DNA from 2 places in the Halalkalibacter oceani genome. Region 1 is predicted to be linked to the other one. Evidence: a T-box and tRNA genes for the amino acid it is inferred to sense, from the RefSeq annotation. Region 1 holds a T-box; the other holds one or more tRNA genes.

Region 1 (10,945 bases):
GTCTGCGATTAGTCGGTGAATATGAGCCGGCGGTAAAGGAGGAAGAGATCAATGTGGAACGTTCTTTAGAACGGCAGGTGTCTTTCCGTTCGGCGGGGGAAGTTGTGACGAACGACAATGGCAAAGCTTCGATTAAACATTTCTTTCCGATTGATGTGACAATTCCGGTCAGCCGAATTCATGATCTGGATGATGTCTACGTCCAGGTAGAGTCCTTCGACTATGATCTGCCTGAGAAGAGCTGCATTCAACTAACGGCTGATATTAGCATCAGCGGAATGACGAATTTGCAGGATACACAGCCCCAGGCAGAAGAGCCGAAGCCGAAAGTGGCCGAGAGAGCGATCCCGACGGCTTTCGCCTTTGATGCGAAAAGACAGCCGGCGACGCCTGGTTCAACCGTACCAGAGCAAAGAAGGGAGCAGCAGACTCAGCCACCAGCGCAAAAGGTTCGTCCGGTAAGACCGTCCGTTCAGGAAAACACACTCGTAACGCCGAGCGTCCCGCAGCCGCCACAGCCTGTGCCGAGTGCGGCCGCCCCACCGAAGCAGGCAGTCGAAGAGCAGCAGGAGGAGGCGGCAGCACAACTGAGCCGTCAAGAGTCTGAGAAGCCAGAAGCAGAAGAGCCGGTCGCGCTTGAGGTGGCGGCAGAGAGCCGGGAGGAGGAGCCGGCGCTGATGCGCAATGAGCCGGAACAAGCAGAGCTGGCAGTTGTCGAGACAGGGGAAGAAAGAGAGGAAGAGGAAGCGGCGCCGACCCGCACCGAGCCGGAAACGAAAATCACATTGGCGGCGCAAAAAAGGGTAGAGGAAGAACCGTTGGCCGAGGAAGAACTGTCTGTAGAGGAGGAAGAGGAGGCACCTGCAGAAAGTGAACCGCCGACCCCACGAGAGGAAAACGCGCTCTATTTAACGAAAATGATGGCGAAGAAGGAAGAACGGTTCATTAAGCTGAAAATGTGCATTATTCAGGAGAACGAGTCACTTGAAACGATTGCTGACCGCTACGATGTCTCCACCAATCAGCTCGTCCGCATCAACCGGTTACAAAATGAACAGGTCGAGGAAGGTCAAATACTTTATATTCCGGTTTCCTCAGAATCGTAAAAAAGGAGTACCTACATGGAATTGCTGGATTGGCTTAAAGAGCGATTTGCCTGGCAGGATGTCCGGTTGGTCAATGAAGCGCTTGTAGAGACGGAACAGGGACGGAAAAGACTGCGGTATTGGTCCGATAAAGAGCTGCTTGACTGGCATATTGAATGGCGTGATCATTGTCGTGTCACGCCATTCATTTTAGCAGATCGGATGATTCGGGCGACGAACAAGGAGCCCGCTTTGGAGTGGAAGGATGGCTGGCTGACGGTGCATGATGAAGTAACCGGAACCGTCCCGAGCAAGGAAGTAGCTGAAAAGATTGGCTTAATGATTGGAACAATGATCGCCTTTGGACTGGAAACAGAAGCCGCCGTTGAACCGGTCGTGAAGCGGGAGCCATTGTATGCGGAGCTGCGGGAATCGCTTCCTATTCTTCCTCAGGAGCAGCACGCCTTCGTCTCGTCATTAGTAAGGGAAGCAGCTGTGCGGAGGAAGAAGGCTGCGGCGCTTGAAAGCAAGCTGGCTGATGAGCGGCTCCCTTTGCTTGATCAGCTCCACTTCAGCAAAGAGACGAGGCATGTGTATCAGGTGATGATCTGGCAGGGGACGATGGAGCGTCCGGAGAGAGGGTACTTCACCGTGCGGTCATTTTTGGAAAGCTGGCTTGAGCATTATGGAAAGGATGGTTGCCTTGAGCTGTGGAAAGGGATGCAGACATATGTCTCGAATGAGCAGGCGATGTTATTGCTGGCAGAGCTGTTGAAGCCTTATGAGCTCGATTCTCTCGTCACGCTGCTTGAGACAAATCCGACGGATGCGGCGATTTCCGGTGAAATCAATCAGCTCGTTGCAAAATGGGAGCGCAGCAAGGAACTGGTGGCCCTGCTCAGTTCCTCGATTGACAGCAGAAGGAGGGTGATGACGTCATGAGGTATGAACCTGCGCTGTACGCATCTGTTCTCTTTTATTATGATCTGTATCCACAGCAGGTTGAAGATCTCGGGAAAATAAAGCGGATTTCCACGAACCGCGGTGAATTTGCTTTAAAGGAAACGACAATGTCGACCCATCAGGCAGATGAGTTTATTCATGCTCTGCGCAAGCTGACAAAGCTTGGTTATAAGCAGGCGGTGCCGATTTTGCCGACGAAGTACGGGGAGTATACGGTAGCGACAGGCTCTCACACGTATTATTTAATGCCGTGGTTTGAAACGATTGAATATACAGCAAGAGAATCGCGTGAGGAAAAACTGGCCGATCAGCTTGGTGTGATCCATCGGCTGACCGTTAAAACGGAGGCTTTTCAAAAGGAACAGGTCGAGCAATCCGTGCAGCAGCTTGTCCAAAGATGGGAAATGAGACGGCTGGAATTGCAGCGCTTTGCTGATCAGGCTGAGAATAAAACGTATATGTCTCCTTTTGAGCTGACTTTTTTAACCCATGCGTTTATGCTCGACCAAATGGCGGAGGCGGCGACGGAGCATTTGCAGAAATGGTATGAGCTTTGTCTTGAAAAGGAAAAATACCGGACTGTGCTTTGCCACGGGCGGCTGCAGCGTTCTCATGCTCTTTTTTCTCCGGATAACGAAGCATTGCTGCTCAATTTTGAACGAGCGAGTATTGATACCCCGGCTCGTGACTTGGCGAGCTTTTGCCGCTACAGCTTTCCAAATGCTTATTGGTCGGAGGAAGAAGTACAGCGCTGGTTTATTCGCTATGAGCACCATCTTCCGCTTCTTGATGAAGAGAAGCACTTAACATGTGCCTACTTAAACTTTCCTGAGCCGGTCGCTTACTCGGTGGAAGCTTATGTTTCAAACCGGAGCAGCATGAGTGAATTTGAGCATGTCAGACGGTTAGAGAAGCGGTTAACTGCGATGCGCAAGGTACAGCGGTTGACGCAGAAGCTGATTGTGATTGAACAGGAGGCTTCCCAATAGCAGGGAAAAGCGAGGAGGAGGGCATTCTTTCCTGCTCGCTGTCTGCAGGATAAAAGCTGCTTCACAAAAGAGGAGTTGTCGTAAAGCGTAGCTTTGGACAACTCCTCTTAAAATAATTCGAGGCGCAGCGATAAATAAAATACGATCATAAGCGTCAGGAGAATAATATCAAATGTCGTCGGCAAGAAAAATGTCCGAATCAACTGAAAGCCAATAAGCGGTACGAAGATCTGCAAGCATATCGCTCTGATTTTCCACCAGAAACGAGGACGGGGTGGCGGCGGGAAATGACGAAAGCGGCGTTTCATAAAGAGGCCTCCCTCCTAAAACCGTTTGTCTCTACAGATTATGCGGCGGCAGCATATTCGTTCCCAGTTCCCCTGAAATCGTGTATACTAAAAAAAATTGAAGCGCTTTTCTGAAAAATGGGGTGTGGCAGAGATGAGATGGCTTACTAGAGTCCATCTGATTCATGGTGTTTTACTCGTTCTTCTTCTTGTAACGGGACTTTGTCTTTATATGACAACGACCCGGACATGGTTTAATCAGCTTGGCGTGCCACTCGTATCCGTTCATGTGACGATTGCTGTGCTCTATATTGGGGTTGTCTGCTATTCCATTCTGCGCGTTGGACGCTATCTTCTTAAAAAGCCGCGGGCCAGTAAGTTCAACTTCTGGCTGCATACGATTTTCTTTTTTTTATGGGCAGTTTCGGGTGCGATGATGTACTGGCAGGCTTATTTTCCCGTCACGCTGCGCAATGGAGCGGTCGTCATCCATGATTGGACAACCTTTCTGTATATTCCGTGGCTGCTCGTCCATTCGCTCGGACATCTGTTCTCCTGGAAAGCTCCATGGCCGGACTGGTGGACAAAGCATGTCGCTCTTCCTCCGGCGATTGCCGAGAACAAGTTCGAGCGTCGTGACTTTTTGAAGCTGAGCGGCTTAACCGTGCTGTTTTTGATGATTGGAAGCTGGCTGAAATGGCTGACCCCGGTTTTATCTGCCGTTGACAGTGAAAATAGACGGCGTGGCTATTTCCGGATTTATAATGTCACAAATGATTACCCGCGCTATCAACCTGGAGAGTGGTCGTTGACGATCGATGGACTGACGAATAAAAGCGAGACGATCACGTATTATGATTTGCCGCGTTTTCCGGCGACGACGATCGTCGATGATTTCCACTGTGTGACCGGCTGGAGCGTGCGCCATGTCGAGATGAAAGGGGTTAAAGTAAAAGACTTAATGACGCAGCTCGGGATCGAAGCGCAAAGTGATTATGTGACAGCTTATTCCGGCGACGGGATGTATTTTGACTCGTTTTTAACGACGCAGCTGCTTGACGAAGAGGCGCTTCTCGTCTATGAGCTTGACGGAGAACCGCTGAAGCAGGCGATGGGTTTTCCGTGCCGTCTCTATCATCCTGACATGTATGGCTACAAATCGGTCAAATGGGTCAATCGCCTTGAATTTACCGAGAAGCGGGAAATTGGTTATTGGCAGCAAAGTGGAGGCTATGACTTAAATGGCTATTTATAGACCGATGAAAAAGATACTCATTCCAATCATTGCCCTCCTGATCGGGGCCGCGGCTGCCTATTTCCTCGTGCCGACGAAAATGGATGCGATATGGAGGGATTGGAACGCTCAGTCAGAAGAGTGGGAGCAGGCAGTTTATCAAGTCGCTTCCTCTTATGAAAAGGACGGAACAGTAGCGACAGAGGAACAAGGAATCTGGTCGAACGAGAAGAGCTTTTTCCAAGTGTCCGCCGCTGTTTCAAATGATTCATTTTTCACCTTTGATGCTCATTTTGAAGGGGATCGCCTGTTTGTACAAAGCGGGGATAAGTGGGTTCAAGGGACGACCTCTGACCGCTTTGTCGCTGAATTTGCCCCGCTCGACAATCCTTTTCAATGGATGAGGGATATGCTGCTCGAAGCGGAGGAAGTACGGAAGGAAAGTGAGGAGGACCGGACGGTTTATCAGGCGGTATTTACTGAATTCGATGAGACGGACTTTCGCGGCTATTCGTTAGAACGCCAGGAAGAGACGACGCTCACTCTCACGGTGACGGAAGACGAGCTGCTGATGGAATTTGCGGCGCAGCCGATCAGGCCGGACTATTTAGGCCCGTTCAGCGGCTATCCGCAGCAGATCGGTTTTGAGCTTCTTTTGGAAAAAACAGATGAGCAAGTTCCCCTTGTTCCGGAAGAAGCCTATGACAGTGAACAGCTGGAATAAAAAGTGGTTTTTTCGTCGATGCTTGGTAGAAGAGCGACAAAATCGTTTAAAAGAATGTCATCCTTCTTGTTCAGAAAAGGAAAAAATCAACCTAAGGGGACAAGTCCTCTTATTGACGGATGACTGGCATTCAAGCTAAAATAAAAACACAATTATAACGCTGGCGTTGAATAGGAAGAGTAGGTTCGGATGCTTTTCAGAGAGAGAAATCATTTGCTGGGAGATTTCTTAAGAGGTACGAATCGAAGGTCGCCTAGGAGCTGCTTGGTGAAAGACATTTTCTTGAAAATGATCGAAGTAAGCAAGCCGGATACTGACCGTTATCAGGATAAGGTGTGCAGAGGATTTATTCTGCAAACAAAGGTGGTACCGCGAGTCAACTCTCTTCGTCCTTTGGATGGAGGGGGTTTTTGTATTGGGCGGCCACAATGCTATTACAGGGAGGCAACATATAAAAATGAGTAACCAGGACATGACAATGCCAACGAAGTACAATCCGCAGGAAACAGAAGCAAAATGGTATTCCTATTGGCTGGAAGGGAAATTTTTTGAAGCGACGGGAGACGAAACGAAGAAACCATATTCGATTGTCATCCCGCCGCCAAATGTGACAGGAAAGCTTCATCTCGGCCACGCTTGGGATACGACATTGCAGGATATTCTCGCTCGAGTGAAGCGGATGCAAGGATATGACACATTATGGCTGCCTGGAATGGACCATGCCGGAATTGCGACGCAGGCGAAAGTAGAAGGAAAGCTCAAAGAAGAAGGGCTGAACCGCTACGATCTTGGGCGTGAGCGCTTTATCGAAAAATCGTGGGAATGGAAGGAAGAATATGCGTCCTTCATCCGCAATCAATGGTCGAAGCTCGGGCTTTCCCTTGATTATTCCCGTGAACGTTTCACGCTGGATGAAGGGTTGTCCAAGGCGGTGCGCGAAGTTTTCGTCTCCCTTTATAACAAAGGACTGATTTACCGCGGGGAGTATATTATTAACTGGGATCCGCAGACGAAGACAGCTCTTTCCGATATTGAAGTTATTTATAAAGATGTTCAGGGTGCCTTCTATCATATGAAATATCCACTGACGGACGGCAGCGGGGAAATCGAGATCGCGACAACACGTCCTGAAACGATGCTCGGTGATACGGCGGTAGCCGTCCACCCCGAGGATGAGCGTTATAAGCATTTGATCGGCAAAACGGTGACGCTGCCGATCACCGGGCGCGAGATTCCGATTGTCGCCGATGACTATGTTGATATGGAATTCGGTTCAGGAGCGGTGAAAATTACCCCGGCCCACGATCCGAATGACTTTGAAATCGGCAACCGCCATCAGCTGGAACGGATTCTTGTGATGAATGAAGACGGGACGATGAATGAGAAAGCAGGAAAGTACAAAGGGATGGACCGCTTTGAGTGCCGAAAGCAAATCGTCAAGGATTTGCAGGAGGATGGCGTCCTGTTCAAAATTGAGGATCATCTGCATTCCGTCGGTCATTCTGAGCGCAGCGGAGCGGTCGTAGAGCCGTATTTATCGACGCAATGGTTCGTGCGGATGGAGCCGCTCGCCAAGGCGGCCGTTGAACTGCAGGCGTCTGCCGACAAGGTTAACTTTGTACCGGAACGTTTTGAAAAGACCTATTTGCACTGGATGGAAAATATCCGCGACTGGTGTATTTCACGCCAGCTATGGTGGGGGCACCGCATTCCAGCCTGGTACCATAAGGAAACGGGCGAGGTGCATGTCGGACATGAGGCACCGGCTGATCCGGAGAACTGGAAGCAGGACGACGACGTGCTTGATACGTGGTTCAGCTCTGCTCTGTGGCCGTTTTCGACAATGGGCTGGCCCGAAGAGAAGGCGCCGGACTTTGAGCGTTTTTACTCGACGAATGTCCTCGTAACCGGCTACGATATTATCTTCTTCTGGGTCTCAAGAATGATTTTCCAAGGCTTGGAGTTTACCGGAAAGCGGCCATTTAACGATGTGCTGATTCATGGTCTTGTCCGTGATTCTGAAGGGCGGAAAATGAGTAAATCATTAGGCAATGGCGTCGATCCGATGGATGTCATCGACAAATATGGGGCCGATTCCTTACGGTTCTTCCTTTCAACCGGAAGTTCCCCGGGAAATGACTTGCGTTTTTACTGGGAAAAAGTCGAAGCGACATGGAACTTCGGGAATAAAATTTGGAATGCGTCACGCTTTGCCCTAATGAACATGGAAGGCTTGACCTATGAAGAGATTGATTTGAGCGGCGAGAAGTCGATTGCCGATAAATGGATTTTGACTCGCCTGCAGCAAACAATTGAAGACGTTACCCGCTTAATTGACAGCTATGAATTTGGAGAAGTGGGCCGACTGCTCTATAACTTCATTTGGGATGATCTTTGTGACTGGTATATTGAGATGGCCAAGCTGCCGCTGTATGGAGAAGATGAGGCGGCTAAGAAAACGACTCGTTCCGTTTTGGCCTATGTTCTTGACCAGACAATGCGACTTTTGCACCCGATGATGCCATTTATTACCGAGGAAATATGGCAGCACTTGCCGCATCAGGGCGAATCGATCACAGTGGCATCGTGGCCGGTGAAGCAGGATACATTCGTTTTTGAAGATGCGCAGGCTGATATGGAGCTGTTAACATCAATCATTCGTTCCGTCCGCAATACGCGCGCTGAGCTGAATGTACCGATGAGCAAGCAAATTGAGCTGCTGATTCATGCCAAGGACGAACAAGTTCTTGCCCGGCTGGAGCGCGGTCGCAGCTATTTGGAGAAGTTCTGTAATCCAAATGAACTTGTGATCGGAACAGATGTGACAGCGCCGGAGAAATCAATGTCGCAGGTGCTTAGCGGCGTCGAGCTGTTCCTGCCTCTTGCCGGCTTGCTCGACCTTGACGCTGAAATCGAACGGTTGAAAAAAGAACTGGCAAAGCTCGACAAGGAAGTAGAGCGTGTCGACAAAAAGCTCGCCAATCAAGGATTTATTGCGAAGGCCCCAGCTCATGTTATCGAGGAAGAGAAAGCGAAGCAGGCTGATTATCAGGCGAAGCGCGATACGGTTAAGAAGCGGATAGCGGAATTAGAAGGATAATGGACGAAGCAGCGAAACATGTCCGGGCACCTGTTTGAAAGCTAGCCCTGCTAGTTATGCCCGGCATAAATCCGCTGCTTTTTTCGATCAGCTGGACACCGGCTTGCGTTTTGAAAAACAGAAAGTCATCAGGAGGGATAGGAATGCAAACGGCGGATGAAGTGATCGAATGGATTCACAGCCTGCTCCCCTTCGGCATTAAGCCGGGACTGAAGCGGATGGAGTGGCTGCTTCAGCGGCTTGATCACCCGGAACGGGAATTGGCCGTTGTCCATATTGGCGGAACGAACGGAAAAGGTTCAACCGTCAGTTTTATGCGTCATGTATTAGAAAAAGCACAATACAAAGTAGGGACCTTTACGTCCCCTTATCTCGAATGCTTTGAAGAACGGGTATCTGTGAATGGTCAGCCGATTGCGGGCGGCGATCTCGTCACCTGCGCGAACAAGCTTCGTCCACTTGTGGACGAGCTGGCAGAAACGGAGCTCGGCAGCCCGACTGAATTTGAAGTGATTACCGCTCTGGCGTTTGATTACTTTGCCCGGATCGCCAAGCCTGATCTTGTTTTGCTTGAGGTAGGTCTTGGCGGCAGGCTTGATTCGACCAATGTTGTGACGCCGCTGCTCTCAATCATCACGTCAATAGGCTATGACCATATGCACATTCTTGGTGATTCCTTAGCGGACATTACATATGAAAAAGCGGGAATCATTAAAAACGGCCGTCCTGTTATTTCCGGAGTAAGTCAGCCGGAGGCCCAAGCGATTATCAAAAGAACGGCGGAGGAACGGCAAAGTGAATATGAGCAGCTCGGTTCGACGTTTACACAAGATTTGCTGTCCGTCAAAGAAGAAGAGCAAAGCTTTCTGTTTCAACGGAAAAACGGCAAGAGTCTACAAGTGACGATTCAGATGGCCGGTGCTCATCAGCGGAGCAATGCCGCCGTGGCCCTAGCCGCTTTACAGAAATTACATGAGCAGTTTGATTACTCAATCAGCGAACAGGCTTTGAAGGAGGGGCTGGCACAGGCGAAGTGGAATGGCCGCTTTGAACGGCTCTCGGATCATCCGCTTGTCATCGTAGACGGCGCACATAATAAAGAAGGGTTTGAATCATTGGCCGAGACGTTGAAGCAGCATTATCCGCAAAAGCGCTATAAGCTGCTGCTCGCTGCGACGAAGGAAAAGGATATGAAAAGCCTGCTTACCCCATTTGCCGGACTGGATGCAGCCTTTACCTTTACGAGCTTCGACTTCTTTCGGGCCGCGGCAGCGAAATCATTATATGAGCAGGCCGAGGTAACGGCAAAGCGCTATGATGAGAAGTGGCAGCGGGCTGTCGCTGATGAAGTAAGGCAGCTGGAGGCGGATGAACTGCTGCTGATTTGCGGTTCTCTTTATTTTGTTTCAGCAGTCAGAGCAGCCTGGAAGGAGACTGGCTTTCCGGCTGGAGAGGGGAGCCTTTAAACGTTTGCACAAATCGCTTTACTCGCCGCATGTCCGGTGTGAGAAACCGATTCACAACGAAGCCGCTGAAAAAGTACGATTTTCACTTTTTCAGTGGTCTCTTCCCAACGGGGCTGGGCAAATGGGAAAAAACCTTTCGCCCAAGCTCATTTGCATTGACTTTTCCTACTATTCATTCAATTGTGATAATAAAGTTTTTCTCTTCGCAACCCCTTTCTAGTTTTTCGTAATGGCACCTCTTATTTTCTCCGTGCCCATCAATTTTTTTCCTTTCTTTCAATCACTTTTAGAAAAAAACAGAAAAGGAGGAAGATCATGACCGAGGTAGAGCGCCTGGTGATGCTCTATTTGTTTTTAGTAGGCTGCATAGTAGGTTCTTTTTATAATGTTGTTGGTTTACGCCTACCCGTAGGAGAATCGATTGTTAAGCCGCGTTCGCAGTGTCCCGTCTGCGGGCATCGTCTCTCCGCGTGGGAGCTGGTTCCTCTCTTATCCTATATGTGTTTGCGGGGCCGCTGCCGGGTTTGCAGGGCGGTGATTTCCCCATTGTATCCGGCGGTAGAGCTTGGAACCGGCCTATTATTTGCCCTCTCTTTTTATGTTTACCGGTGGACGGGAGATACGCTTTTATTACTTGTGCTCGTGTCCTTGCTGGCGATTATTTTTGTCAGTGATGTCCGCTATATGCTGATTCCTGATCGTGTGCTGCTGTTTTTCACGGCGCTGATTTTGCTGCTTCGGCTTTGCTTTCTGCCGTCAGAGCCGTGGTGGGATGCCTTTCTTGGCGCCATTGCTGGCTTTGCTTTGCTCTATATCATCGCCATTGTTAGCCGTGGAGGCATGGGTGGAGGCGATGTAAAGCTTTTTGGTGTGCTTGGCCTGATCCTCGGCTGGCAACATACGCTGCTGGCGTTCTTTCTCTCCTGTTTGTCCGGGGCGTTACTGGGAGGGGCTGCTCTAGTAATTGGTAAGGTAGAACGACGGAAGCCGGTTCCGTTTGGCCCATTTATCGTGTTAGGGGCTATAACCGCTTATTTTTTTGGAGAGTCTTTAGTAGAATGGTATATGAGAAGAATCGGCTGAACAAATTGCCTGGC
Region 2 (10,945 bases), on a different contig from region 1:
AAAGCCTTTTTCCTTTTTGGAAGAAAGGCTTTTTTTGTATTTTCTAATAATAATGCAAATACGCCAGAAGGTCGGCCGTGTTTTGCAGTGGGAGAAACCGGGTAGTAGTAGAACGGTGCTGCGTTTCGGTCATCAAACCTTCCTTTTTAGAAATTGACTTTCTCTACGCAATCGCTCACAATAAGAAGTGAGTTCTACTATCATATTGAACTGGAGAGGAATAACGTGAATCCCGCCACAACAATTGATTTAAAACGATTAAAAGCCTATCGTACTGAAGCCACTCGTTTTATGATGACGTATAAGTTTGCTTTAGACGAAATGAATACGAAAATTAAAATTTTACAAGAAGAATTTCAGCTGATTCATGATTATAATCCGATTGAGCATATCAGCTCGCGTTTAAAATCACCAGAAAGTATTTTAAAAAAGCTTCACCGCAAAAACTATCCCATCACTCTGGAAAGTATTAAGGACAACATTAAAGATGTTGCCGGCATCCGAATCACATGCTCGTTTCTGACCGATATTTATCAGCTGAGCGACATGATCCAGAAGCAGGGAGACATCAAAGTCCTTGAGGTGAAGGACTATTTGCGCGACCCGAAGCCAAACGGCTACCGCAGCCTCCATTTGATCATCGAGGTCCCGGTCTACATGTCCGACCGCCAAAGCAGTGTATGTGTCGAAGTCCAAATTCGGACGATCGCTATGGATTTCTGGGCGAGCCTGGAACACAAAATCTATTACAAATACAACAAAGAAATCCCAGAGCGCCTCCTCCTGGAACTGAAAAATGCCGCCGACCTCGCTGCGGTTCTTGATAAAAAAATGGAGGATTTGCACAAAGAAGTCGGGGAACTGAAAGATCAGGACGACGCCGATGAAATTGAAAAAATGATCAACAAAAACGAAAAAATCCATCTCCCGTCAAATTTCCTGACCTCGCTGTTTAACGATTAATCTTGCCGGCAGGTGCACAAATGAACTTTAAGTCGAGACGAGACACCGTCACAACCGTTACCATTTGGCTGACCGCCAGCTTGATGATCATCCCGTTTTTCACAAGGGAACTAATTAGCTTTTTCATTCTCGCACCGATTTGCACCCTGCTGCTCTGGTGCTGGTTTCAAACAGACTACACGCTCAAGCACGACGAAATCCGGATTCGCTGCGGCCCTTTTCGCAAACGCATCCAGATCGCTGAAATTAGACGAATAGAAGCAACTAGCTCGCTTGTTACGACCTTTTCTTTAGGGCTTTCCCTGAAACGAATCATCATTCATTACGGCGCAGGCTACTCTCTCGTCGAAATCTCGCCACAGCAGCAAGACGAATTTATCAAAGCCGTTACGGCGATCAATCCACATATCGAACTGCCAGGACTGGCCGATCCGAAGCCCCGTTGACCGCCAGTCCCTCCTATACAAAAAAATAATGTTGACAACCTGAAGAATTTGCTGTATATTTATAAATGTCGCAGGGCAGACATCCTCAAAAGCAAATTACATATGCGATCTGTTAGCTCAGTTGGGAGAGCGCCACCTTGACAGGGTGGAGGTCACTGGTTCGAGCCCAGTACAGGTCATCCCGCAAAACCCTTGATAGTCAAGGGTTTTTTGTTTTGTCTATTTAGACCAGTATCTCTGTCGGGACCCCTTTGGGGACAAAGTGGGGACGAACTATTTCACTCTTTTTAAATGGAGTTGCGCAGGAGTGTGATTTTCATTCCGGGCGAACTTATCAAATTTTCCTGCTGTGCGCTTTTCAACCAAAAGAGCAGTGGGTTTTCCGACTTTTTAATTTTAAAATGTAGCTATCTTCCTTTAGAGGTGTTACTTGTTCAAAGCTGATTGAAATACAGCTTTAGCGAATTTCACGACCGTGCTCCGGGGCAGGAAACGTGGCAATTGAGCCATAATAAAATTATTTCGCCCAACGATTGTATGGCTACGACCCTTTTCTACAGCCTTAAATGCTGCGTTTACGACATCTATCGGTTCCATGCGCTTACTTTTCAAGCTATCTGTACCGGATACTGCATGAAATGAACTCTTCGTTTCTCCGGGGCATAATGCAACGATTTGAATGCCGCTATCTCTGTATTCAGCCCATAATGCTTCCGTGAAGGAGAGGACATAAGCTTTCGTCGCACCATATACCGCCATATACGGTGTCGGTTGAAATGCTGTCATTGAAGCGACATTGATAATTATCCCTTCCTTTCTTTCAATCATGGAGCCAATAAAATGATGAGTTAATTCAGTTAAGGATAGAACATTTAGCTGAATTTCTTGATGAATACGAGTGGACAAGATTTGATTGAAAACACCCATCGTTCCAAACCCCGCATTGTTAATAAGAATGTCGATTGTTATTCCTAAATTTTCAACTTCCTGACCTAATTTCTGTGCAGCGGTAATTGACGAAAGGTCAACTGAAAGAGGAATTGCATTGATCAAATACCTGTCCTGAAGGTTATGTGCGAGTTGTTTAAGTTTATCCTCTGACCGGGCGACCAATAGTAAGTTACATCCTTTTTTAGCGAGTTCGTTTGCGAAAACCTCCCCTATTCCGGATGATGCACCTGTTACCAAGGCCGTCTTCTTTGAATAATTCATTTGCATTACCTCCAACAATTATTTTAAATGATTAAACATTTGAACGTTTATTTCAAAAAAAGACTTTCTTCATTTTGGAGAGAAAGTCATGGATGTTCTTCAAACGATTTAGCAGGGTCATCCGATAGGCTTTCGGCTGCATGAATGATTGCTTTAAGCTGGTCTATCACTGAGTTCTCAAGCGTTAAGCTGTAATAAACCTCCGTCTTCTCCTTCACAGAGTCTAAGATGCCTGCTTGTTTAAGTATTTTTAAATGATGAGATATGGCCGGCCTGGACAAATGAGATTGCTCCACAACTTGTGCAACGTTCATTCGTTTAGCTATCATAAACATCATTAAAATATCCTGTCTTACGGGATCCGCAAGCGCTTTGAAAATATCTGTGGACTTACGAATTTCATCTAGCAGAGCTTGCTTCTTTTCTAACAATACGCTTTGGCTTCGCTCCTTCAACCCATCACCCCTAGATCAAATGATTAAGTGTTTGATTATTTGTTTTAATATAGCAGATAGCTTTTAAAAAAGCAATGGTGGATTCTAAATAGATGATTACATTTGAAGGGGACGGCATTTGTATTTTGAAAACACGTCTAACCAATGACGGATAAGAAAGTTTCATCTTCACTAAACCTAAAGTGAGTTGACTTGTTCTGTTTATCTGAAGGTTGATATACTTACACAAACGATGCAGAAGAGTGGAAAAGGGAAGTGAGGAGGAACTATGAAAAATAACATTCACATTATGGGAGCTTCAGGGGCAGGTACTTCAACACTGGGTTCTGCATTAGCAGAGGTTTTGCCTCATGCTTATTTTGATACCGATGATTACTATTGGGCAACTAAATTCACTAAAAAAAGGGACATTCCTGATAGAAGAAGGATGCTTGAAAAGGATTTATCGCAAAATGAAAATTGGATTCTTTCTGGTGCATTATGCGGCTGGGGAGATCATTTTAGAAGTGATTTTGACCTTGTTGTCTTCTTATGGATTCCGCAAGATATAAGACTCGAAAGGCTAAAACAGAGAGAATTTCAGCGTTATGGGAATGAAATAGTAGCTGGTGGCAGCAAACATGAACAATATAAGGCATTTTTAGAGTGGGCTGCTTTATATGACAGTGCTGGAATGGAAGTTAGAAGTAAGACGTTGCATGAAAGTTGGTTGGCAAGCTTGTCTTGTCCGGTAGTAAGAATTGAAGGGGATTATTCAGTGAAGGAACGAGTTAATAGTGTCCTCGAGTACTTAAGCTCTAATTCGTGTTAGTATGAGTTTGAACAGCTAAGCAAGGTTTGGTTTTTAATATGATAGTTAGAGGCCACTGAAAAAGGACGATTTCCACTTTTTCAGCAGCTTCGATATTCAAGGGTTTTTTGCTTTGTTTTTAAGGCGAGTTTAACAACAATCATACTGACAATTGGGATGGGCTGTGTGTATGACGAAGAAATCCTTAGTTAGGCAAATACACATTTCTGAAAATACAAGCTGCTAGGTAAATGACTAAAGAATACTATGAGGTAACCTTAAAGTAGAGAGGAAGTGCAGCTTTGTATCCAAGTCATGGAAATCTGTATTATCAAGCTCCTTATGGTCAGGATGCTTCTTTTTCTTCAAGTCCATTTCAAGAGAACATGACTTACAGCGGAGATGTTGATGAAAGACAATTTGGCCAATGGTTTCTTCCAATAGGATTGCCACCAGGGATGCCTGGTCTCCAACCTCCGTTTGGACCTCCGAGTCAAGGCCAAGCAAGTGGACCACCACAAACGCCACCGCCATCAACCGTTCCTGCACAGACACAACAAATAGAAGCTTTCGCAGTTGATCCGGGGGGCATTAGAAGATGTTTATTCCGGTTTACGTACGTATGGTTAAGAGGCTTTCAGCAATTTTGGTTTTATCCAATCTTTGTCGGTCGAAACTCTATTGCGGGGTGGCGTTGGAATGGATTTAGATGGGTGTATTTCGGTATAAGCTTACGACAAATTCAATCATTTACTTGCTTCTAGCAAATAGAGCTTCTCCGTTAGTACTCGTTTGAGAACGAATCGAAATTATTTTGCTGTTCAAAATTGGCTTAAAGGTAGCTTGAGAGAGCAAACTGGAGAATTCAAGCGATTTCTCTCTGATGGCAGATTTTGATGCGCGAAAAAGGAATGAGTGTAGTCAACCGAAATGAAATAGACCCCTCTTAAGTCGAAAGCTTAGGAAAGTCTATTTCTTTTTGTCTTTTGAGCCACGTGGCAATTGTAGCTTACGTTGTGGATTTTCTTGTGTTAAATAACATGCCGATCAGCAGTGCTGCGAACAAACCGATTAAAGCGCCGGTGTATTCATAGTTGATGTATCCGATGATAAGACCGGATGAAATCAGAGTTAGAGATAATCCCATTAAATCCCTCCTTTTGGTGAGCTTAAAATTTGGCGGATAAGGTTAAATATTCCATCGATTCAATTAAGAAATCGACCCTGCCCTCTTACTGACTTAATGAATCCGGCAGGTAAGTTTGAAAAAAGATAATCCAGATGTTTACTACCTTAGCAGGATAACGAAAGGAAAAATGCTTTGTGAAGCTGCTGAAAATGAAGGTGAGTTCTTGGTGTGGAAAAGAAGTGGCGACCACTGACGAGAGGACTACAAATTCATTAAAGGATTTGATTAAGGTTACCACAGTTGAGGGTGGAAGTCAAATTAAGGTATACGAATGAGTTCATATGTGGTGCAGAGTTGAAGGGGATGGAGTATGAGGTTGAAGTGTAATATAGTATAAAATATAAGGAGAGGGTTATTTCCTATGGTAAATCGGGCGATGAACATGATAATGGCAGATTATGATGAAAATGGGTAGAACTATTAAAAGAGAAGCGCAGATAATTAGGAGGCCACTGGAAGCGCAAAAACCCCGTCCACATCAGCAAGGGTTAGAGTGAGTTTTTCGTTTGAGAACTCATTCATTCACTTCCACGACCTCTTTCGCGAACCAGTGAATGTAGCCGCATTCTTTACAGATTAACGTTTTTGCTGCGTCATTAAGCCACTCTACATCAAAAAAAGTCATGGCTCTTGTATTGAGTAATGTCTCATCTAATTCAAATTTGTCATGCTTGCAGTGGACACATCTTATCTCGATTTCATTTGCTTTATATTTTTGCCCGATCGCTCTTCGTTTTCTTTCTCTTTCCATTTCTTCAAACTTTTCTTCGCCTTCTTTTCGCAGCTCTTCTAAACGCTTTTTATTGTAATACACCAGTCATTCCCCTTTCTTTTTCTCTGTATGCTATCAAGTTTGGTTCGCTATTCAATGGTGAATTCCGCTGCCAAATCGTATTTATCATAGTCTCCTGGCTGTCTGAAATCGAGTATATTTTTTATAATACGGTAATGGCCCGAATCGAGGCTGCCATAGAGCCACTCCCAATCAACCGGCCAATCGAGGACAGTTGTAGAATCTAACCTATAGCCAATAGCATCAAATCCATAATTGTCGCCAATGGAGACTGGAACTTCATACCAGCTTCCATTGATGTTCTTCTCAAGCAAAAAGTATTCCCCATAGATCATCTGTTTATCGGTGCTGTTTTCAAATGTAACTGTCAAACCAGTAGAGGAGAGTGTTCCTTCCTTCGCCTTCATCGTTACCCCGTCTATGCTGTTGACGGTTTCAATCTGGCTCCGTTCCCAGTCAGCTGTCTCTCTATTATCACTTCCGCACCCTGAAAAGAGCAGTAAGCTTAGTGCCAGATAGAACAGAGAAAAGTCAACCCTGCTCATGTTATCGCCCCTTTTTCACCTGCTTCTTTCTCGACTCATGTTCCTTTATTCAGTACTTTCAACAAAGAAGCGTGCCAATCCTTCTAACGATGAAATGATTTACAGTCCGGCGGTTTTATAGCAGTATAATCGTACTGTATAAAATGACTAAGGAGTTATTTTTTTGAATATAGTGTAGGATGGAGGAAGGATAGGCAGATAAAGAGCTGTCTCAAGAGGCATGGATGGACGCTTCTTGAGACAGCTCTACTGCTTTAATACTGTAAAAGCCTCAGCCGTTTTTTGCGCGAAGGACAGCGGTGGCTCCACAGACTGAAAGTGGACGTACAGAATAGGCGGATCGGTGAAAATCCAATGATTATGAATCGCGCTGACGACCAGATTGTTTTTGACAAGCATATGAATAAATAAAGGTAGTTCCTCCTGCAGAACGGCGACTTCCCCGAGGTTAAGGGCGTTGCCTTCATGATCAAGTGATTCAAACGTGATCCCGGCCGGAACCGCACTACGGCTTATGCGGCCCTGGATCGTGACATGAAGATGGCGCCCGATTTCCACTGAACAAACGCCCTGTTCCATTTTAGGCTTGCCATTCACGGTGTGAGCATATTGCTGACAAAGGTTTTGCCAATAATCCACTTCATTCACCTCACTCTTATTCAACAGTATATGAATGAAGAGTGACGGTAGAACGGCTTCAAAGGCTAATTTTTATTCCCCTGTCTCAAGTCCTCCCGTAATTTTCTTATTTCTTCGGTCTGGTTCAGCACATTATTATTTAACCTGCGAATCGCGTCAAACACACAAAAAACCCCGATGAAAGTTAACAAACCAAATAAGTCCATTTCAAACATCTCCTTTATCCACTCTTCTTCTTAACAATAAAGCAGATAAAGAGAGATGTAAATGAATGTAAAGTATAAAAGGGCCCGCACCATTTGTTGGTCATTTGATTTGAGTGAAAAAGGGGGGGACGCCGACTTTTCGGTTCTTTGCTTTCATCTGAAAAGAAAGGGATTCAAGGGGCAAAGTGTCCCTGCTATTCTCCTTTGTTTGGATGTAAAGGAGGAGGTATTAACCAGCCTTTTTCTTTGCTGAGTTTTAAAGCTTTAGCTGCAAATTGTGCTTTACTTGTATGAAATTGTCCGTACATCATGGCGATATCTTCCCTGATGGATTGCCCCATAGCCTGACTGCAGGCGACTAATCCGGCCGCTGCATCCTTTGAAAGAGCAGCCCCTATTTCAGGATCGATAAATCTTGCCCCGACTGGAATATCTTCTAAGTTGGCGACAGGGCGATCCGCTTGGGCCGGTGGAGGAGCAACACCATTTGCTTTAAGTATTTCTTGCAGTTGCTGATTCTCAGTTTGCAAACCGTCAATGCCTTCTTTAATTAATTTCTTTAGATCCTCGTCACCTGCATGGTGATAAAAAGCTTGATACGCAGAAATCATTCCATTATTTCCTAATACATTTGACCATACAGTAAATACTTCTCCATAATGCAAAGGTTCATCTTGAGGATTACCGCTTAAAATACCCATAACAACACTCCTTGTTTGAACGTTCATCGTTTTTTCTCCTTTAAGAAAGGTAATACGAAAATTAGTATTTAATATGTGGGACTGGATTATTCAGGATTACTCAATAATATTTGTCAGATATTTTAGGGGAGAACCTGCTGAATTTATCTGACGACGATTTTTCACATTAATTGAGCCTAGACGGGCACCTAAAATCAGTTTGTAAATACACTGAAGTGAAAGTATTAAAAGGAGGGGTGTCAGTGTTTTATCATGTCAAGGAATTACAGTACCATGCAAAACCGGAAAGACCTGACCCGATATTTGCACGTCAATTACAGGAAGTATTAGGAGGGCAATTTGGAGAAATTTCCGTTGCACTGCAATATATGTTTCAAGGGTGGAGTGTCCGTGGCAATGGTAAATATAAGGATTTGTTAATGGATACCGGGGCAGAAGAGTTGGCTCATATTGAAATGTTGGCGACAATGATTGCCCGTTTGTTAGACGGAGCTCCTGTAGGGGACTTAGAGAGTGTCGCGCAAGATCCGATTGTGGGTGCCATCCTTGGAGGAATGAATCCACAACATGCAATTGTTTCTGGATTAGGGGCATTGCCGGCTGACAGCAACGGGAATAGGTGGACAGCAGATTATATCATTGCCAGCGGAAATTTACTAGCTGACTTCAGAGCCAATTTGAATGCTGAATCACAAGGAAGACTTCAGGTCGCGAGATTGTATGCCGCTACAAATGACCGTGGGGTAAAAGATATGCTTTCGTGGCTGATTGCGAGAGACACAATGCACCAAAATCAATGGATCGCCGCGATTTGTGAGCTGGAGGAGAAAGAGAACGTTGTCGTTCCAAGCACATTCCCGAAAGAGCTTGAAAAACAAGAAGTGTCGTATACATTATTTAATCTCTCACAAGGAAATGAAAGTGCTGAAGGGCGTTGGGCTTCTGGTCCAAGCATGGATGGTCTAGGCACATTTAATTACGTAGAAAACCCTGTCCCTTTTGCTGAGAAACCTACATTAAACCCTGCTCCTGATTATATTTTCGATACGCCACCAGCTGTGGTAGCAGGAAGAGACAGACAAATTCCTCCTCATTTATATTAGTTCTCCTGCTAGTAAGAAAATGAATGTTCATCCTCTTTTATCATTCCTGGGCGACAAGAACATAAAAGAAGCAGAAATGATAAAGTGAGTTGAAGTCCCGTTCGGCCATGCGTAAAGAATTGCCTCTCTCAATGTTGAAAGGCGCTTCAATATGAATGGCCGATTTTTATCTGCTACTACAACGCTGTTTTTCAGAAATCCAGTTTATGAGTTTCTATATACATAAGGATGCTGTTCACAACTAACTTAAGGAAAATTAAGCAATCTTTAACCTTTAGTCTAAACGAAGTACCAATGCTCTCCGACTGGCACCGCACTTTGGCTTACTCTTGTATTAGTTTGAGCTAGGAAATAAACAGCCCCTAAAAACATTTTTACTCTTTTTTCAATTTGAATAGCTCAAGTTCTGTCTCTGTTATTTTATGAGTCTGGAAGGCAAGCCGATCTTCAATATTCGTTAGACGGAATATGATAGTGGAATGATATTCGGATAGTTTTCCTGTATGGAGATAAATAATCTCCTGTTTTTGTTCAAGGCGGAAGACAACTTCTTTTATTTCAGTTGAATCCACTTTTAAGTCGGAGACGTCGGTTTTCAGATCGGTGACATCTGTTTTAAGTCCAGAGACATCAGAAGTAAGACCGACCATATTTGAATCCATCCGGGCGAAATCGGTTTTCAGATCGGCGACGTCTGTTTTAAGTCCGGAGACATCGGAAGTGAGATCAGCGACATTTGATTTAAGTCCGGAAACATCTGTTTTCAGGTCGGCGACGTCCGTTTTAAGCCCGGAGACATCGGAAGTGAGGTCAGCGACATTTGATTTAAGTCCGGAGACATCGGTTTTCAAGTCGGCGACGTCCGTTTTAAGCCCGGAGACATCGGTGGTCAGGTCGGCGACATTTGATTTAAGTCCGGAAACATCGGTTTTCAGATCGGCAACGTCCGTTTTAAGCCCGGAGACATCGGAAGTGAGGTCAGCGACATTTGATTTAAGTCCGGAAACATCGGTTTTCAAGTCGGCGACGTCCGTTTTAAGCCCGGAGACATCAGTTTTTAGTTCGGTCACGTCCATTTTTAGTCCGTTAATGTCGGTTGAAACAGTATCCAGTTTGGATAAAATCTGATGGAGCAATTGTTCGCTCATAAGTGTCCTCCTTATTATTGAAATATGCCTATCTCTGCTACTATTTCTTGTCATAAGGTTTAGGGATTCACGTTTTACGGATGGGACTTTAAAGGAGAGTTGCCGAGCAGGGGAGATAGTCAAAATTTGGTGATCTTTTCTACAGTGTTGTTACAAATCATTAGTTACTATTTTAGCACAATTGTCGTATTGGTAAAGGGGAGGGACAAAAGATTGTTATTTTAAAATCTTTTGTCCAGCCCTTGGTCAATGCTAGTTTTGTCTCAAGCCTTTGGAAAGATGATCAGTTAAAATGGTTCATTTAACGCCTTGGAAGCAAGGTTTACATCGTTTTGCAGCAGGCGTTCGAGATTATAAGCAGGGTAAAAGCCGTTTTTGTACATATAGTTGAAGATTTTCGCGTGGGTATCGATTCCTTGGATTAACTGTTTTTTTAGAACGGCTCTGAGGGACGGGGTTGCCGTCTCGGTTATGGCGATTGAGTAATTTCTGACACCCGACTTAAAGAGGGCCAATAAGTCGCCTGCATGAAAAGGGAGCTGGTCGTTGCGAAAGTCATCCTCTTCTGGAGAGCGGGGGGCCAGCGGGTAGAATTCCAGCAGTTCTGCCACATTATTTGATAGTCCGTTTATTGCTTCTTTGTAAAGCTGCTTTAATTCGGGGTCTGTTATGTCGGGATATGTCTTTTTTATCTTCATTAAACCAATTGATTGAGAAGCGACTAATTCGTGCATGTCTAACGTTTCGTGCCAAGC

What was found. A T-box is a leader RNA that pairs with one kind of tRNA and senses whether it is charged. The one in region 1 lies ahead of ABMB67_RS15980 (valine--tRNA ligase), so its partner is inferred to be a tRNA-Val.
Region 2: it encodes a tRNA-Val, which carries the amino acid that the T-box ahead of ABMB67_RS15980 (valine--tRNA ligase) is inferred to sense. The anticodon was not compared.

Annotation. Positions count from the first base shown of each region.
Region 1 covers NZ_JBEPKD010000016.1:28,447-39,391, forward strand. The annotation lists gene spoVID (stage VI sporulation protein D) at 1-1,106, shown strand, start outside; gene ABMB67_RS15955 (hypothetical protein) at 1,122-2,027, shown strand; gene ysxE (spore coat protein YsxE) at 2,024-3,037, shown strand; gene ABMB67_RS15965 (YszA family small membrane protein) at 3,145-3,345, opposite strand; gene ABMB67_RS15970 (molybdopterin-dependent oxidoreductase) at 3,479-4,579, shown strand; gene ABMB67_RS15975 (hypothetical protein) at 4,566-5,282, shown strand; T-box leader at 5,440-5,679, shown strand; gene ABMB67_RS15980 (valine--tRNA ligase) at 5,740-8,382, shown strand; gene ABMB67_RS15985 (bifunctional folylpolyglutamate synthase/dihydrofolate synthase) at 8,526-9,848, shown strand; gene ABMB67_RS15990 (prepilin peptidase) at 10,164-10,931, shown strand.
Region 2 covers NZ_JBEPKD010000018.1:1,365-12,309, forward strand. The annotation lists gene ABMB67_RS16660 (GTP pyrophosphokinase) at 292-963, shown strand; gene ABMB67_RS16665 (PH domain-containing protein) at 984-1,409, shown strand; tRNA gene ABMB67_RS16670 (tRNA-Val) at 1,516-1,588, shown strand; gene ABMB67_RS16675 (SDR family NAD(P)-dependent oxidoreductase) at 1,836-2,621, opposite strand; gene ABMB67_RS16680 (ArsR/SmtB family transcription factor) at 2,708-3,076, opposite strand; gene ABMB67_RS16685 (ATP-binding protein) at 3,345-3,887, shown strand; gene ABMB67_RS16695 (hypothetical protein) at 4,876-5,013, opposite strand; gene ABMB67_RS16700 (hypothetical protein) at 5,570-5,869, opposite strand; gene ABMB67_RS16705 (immunoglobulin-like domain-containing protein) at 5,917-6,393, opposite strand; gene ABMB67_RS16710 (DUF1259 domain-containing protein) at 6,640-7,041, opposite strand; gene ABMB67_RS16715 (hypothetical protein) at 7,098-7,238, opposite strand; gene ABMB67_RS16720 (DUF3231 family protein) at 7,433-7,939, opposite strand; gene ABMB67_RS16725 (manganese catalase) at 8,182-9,042, shown strand; gene ABMB67_RS16730 (hypothetical protein) at 9,417-10,190, opposite strand; gene ABMB67_RS16735 (spore coat protein) at 10,478-10,945, opposite strand, start outside.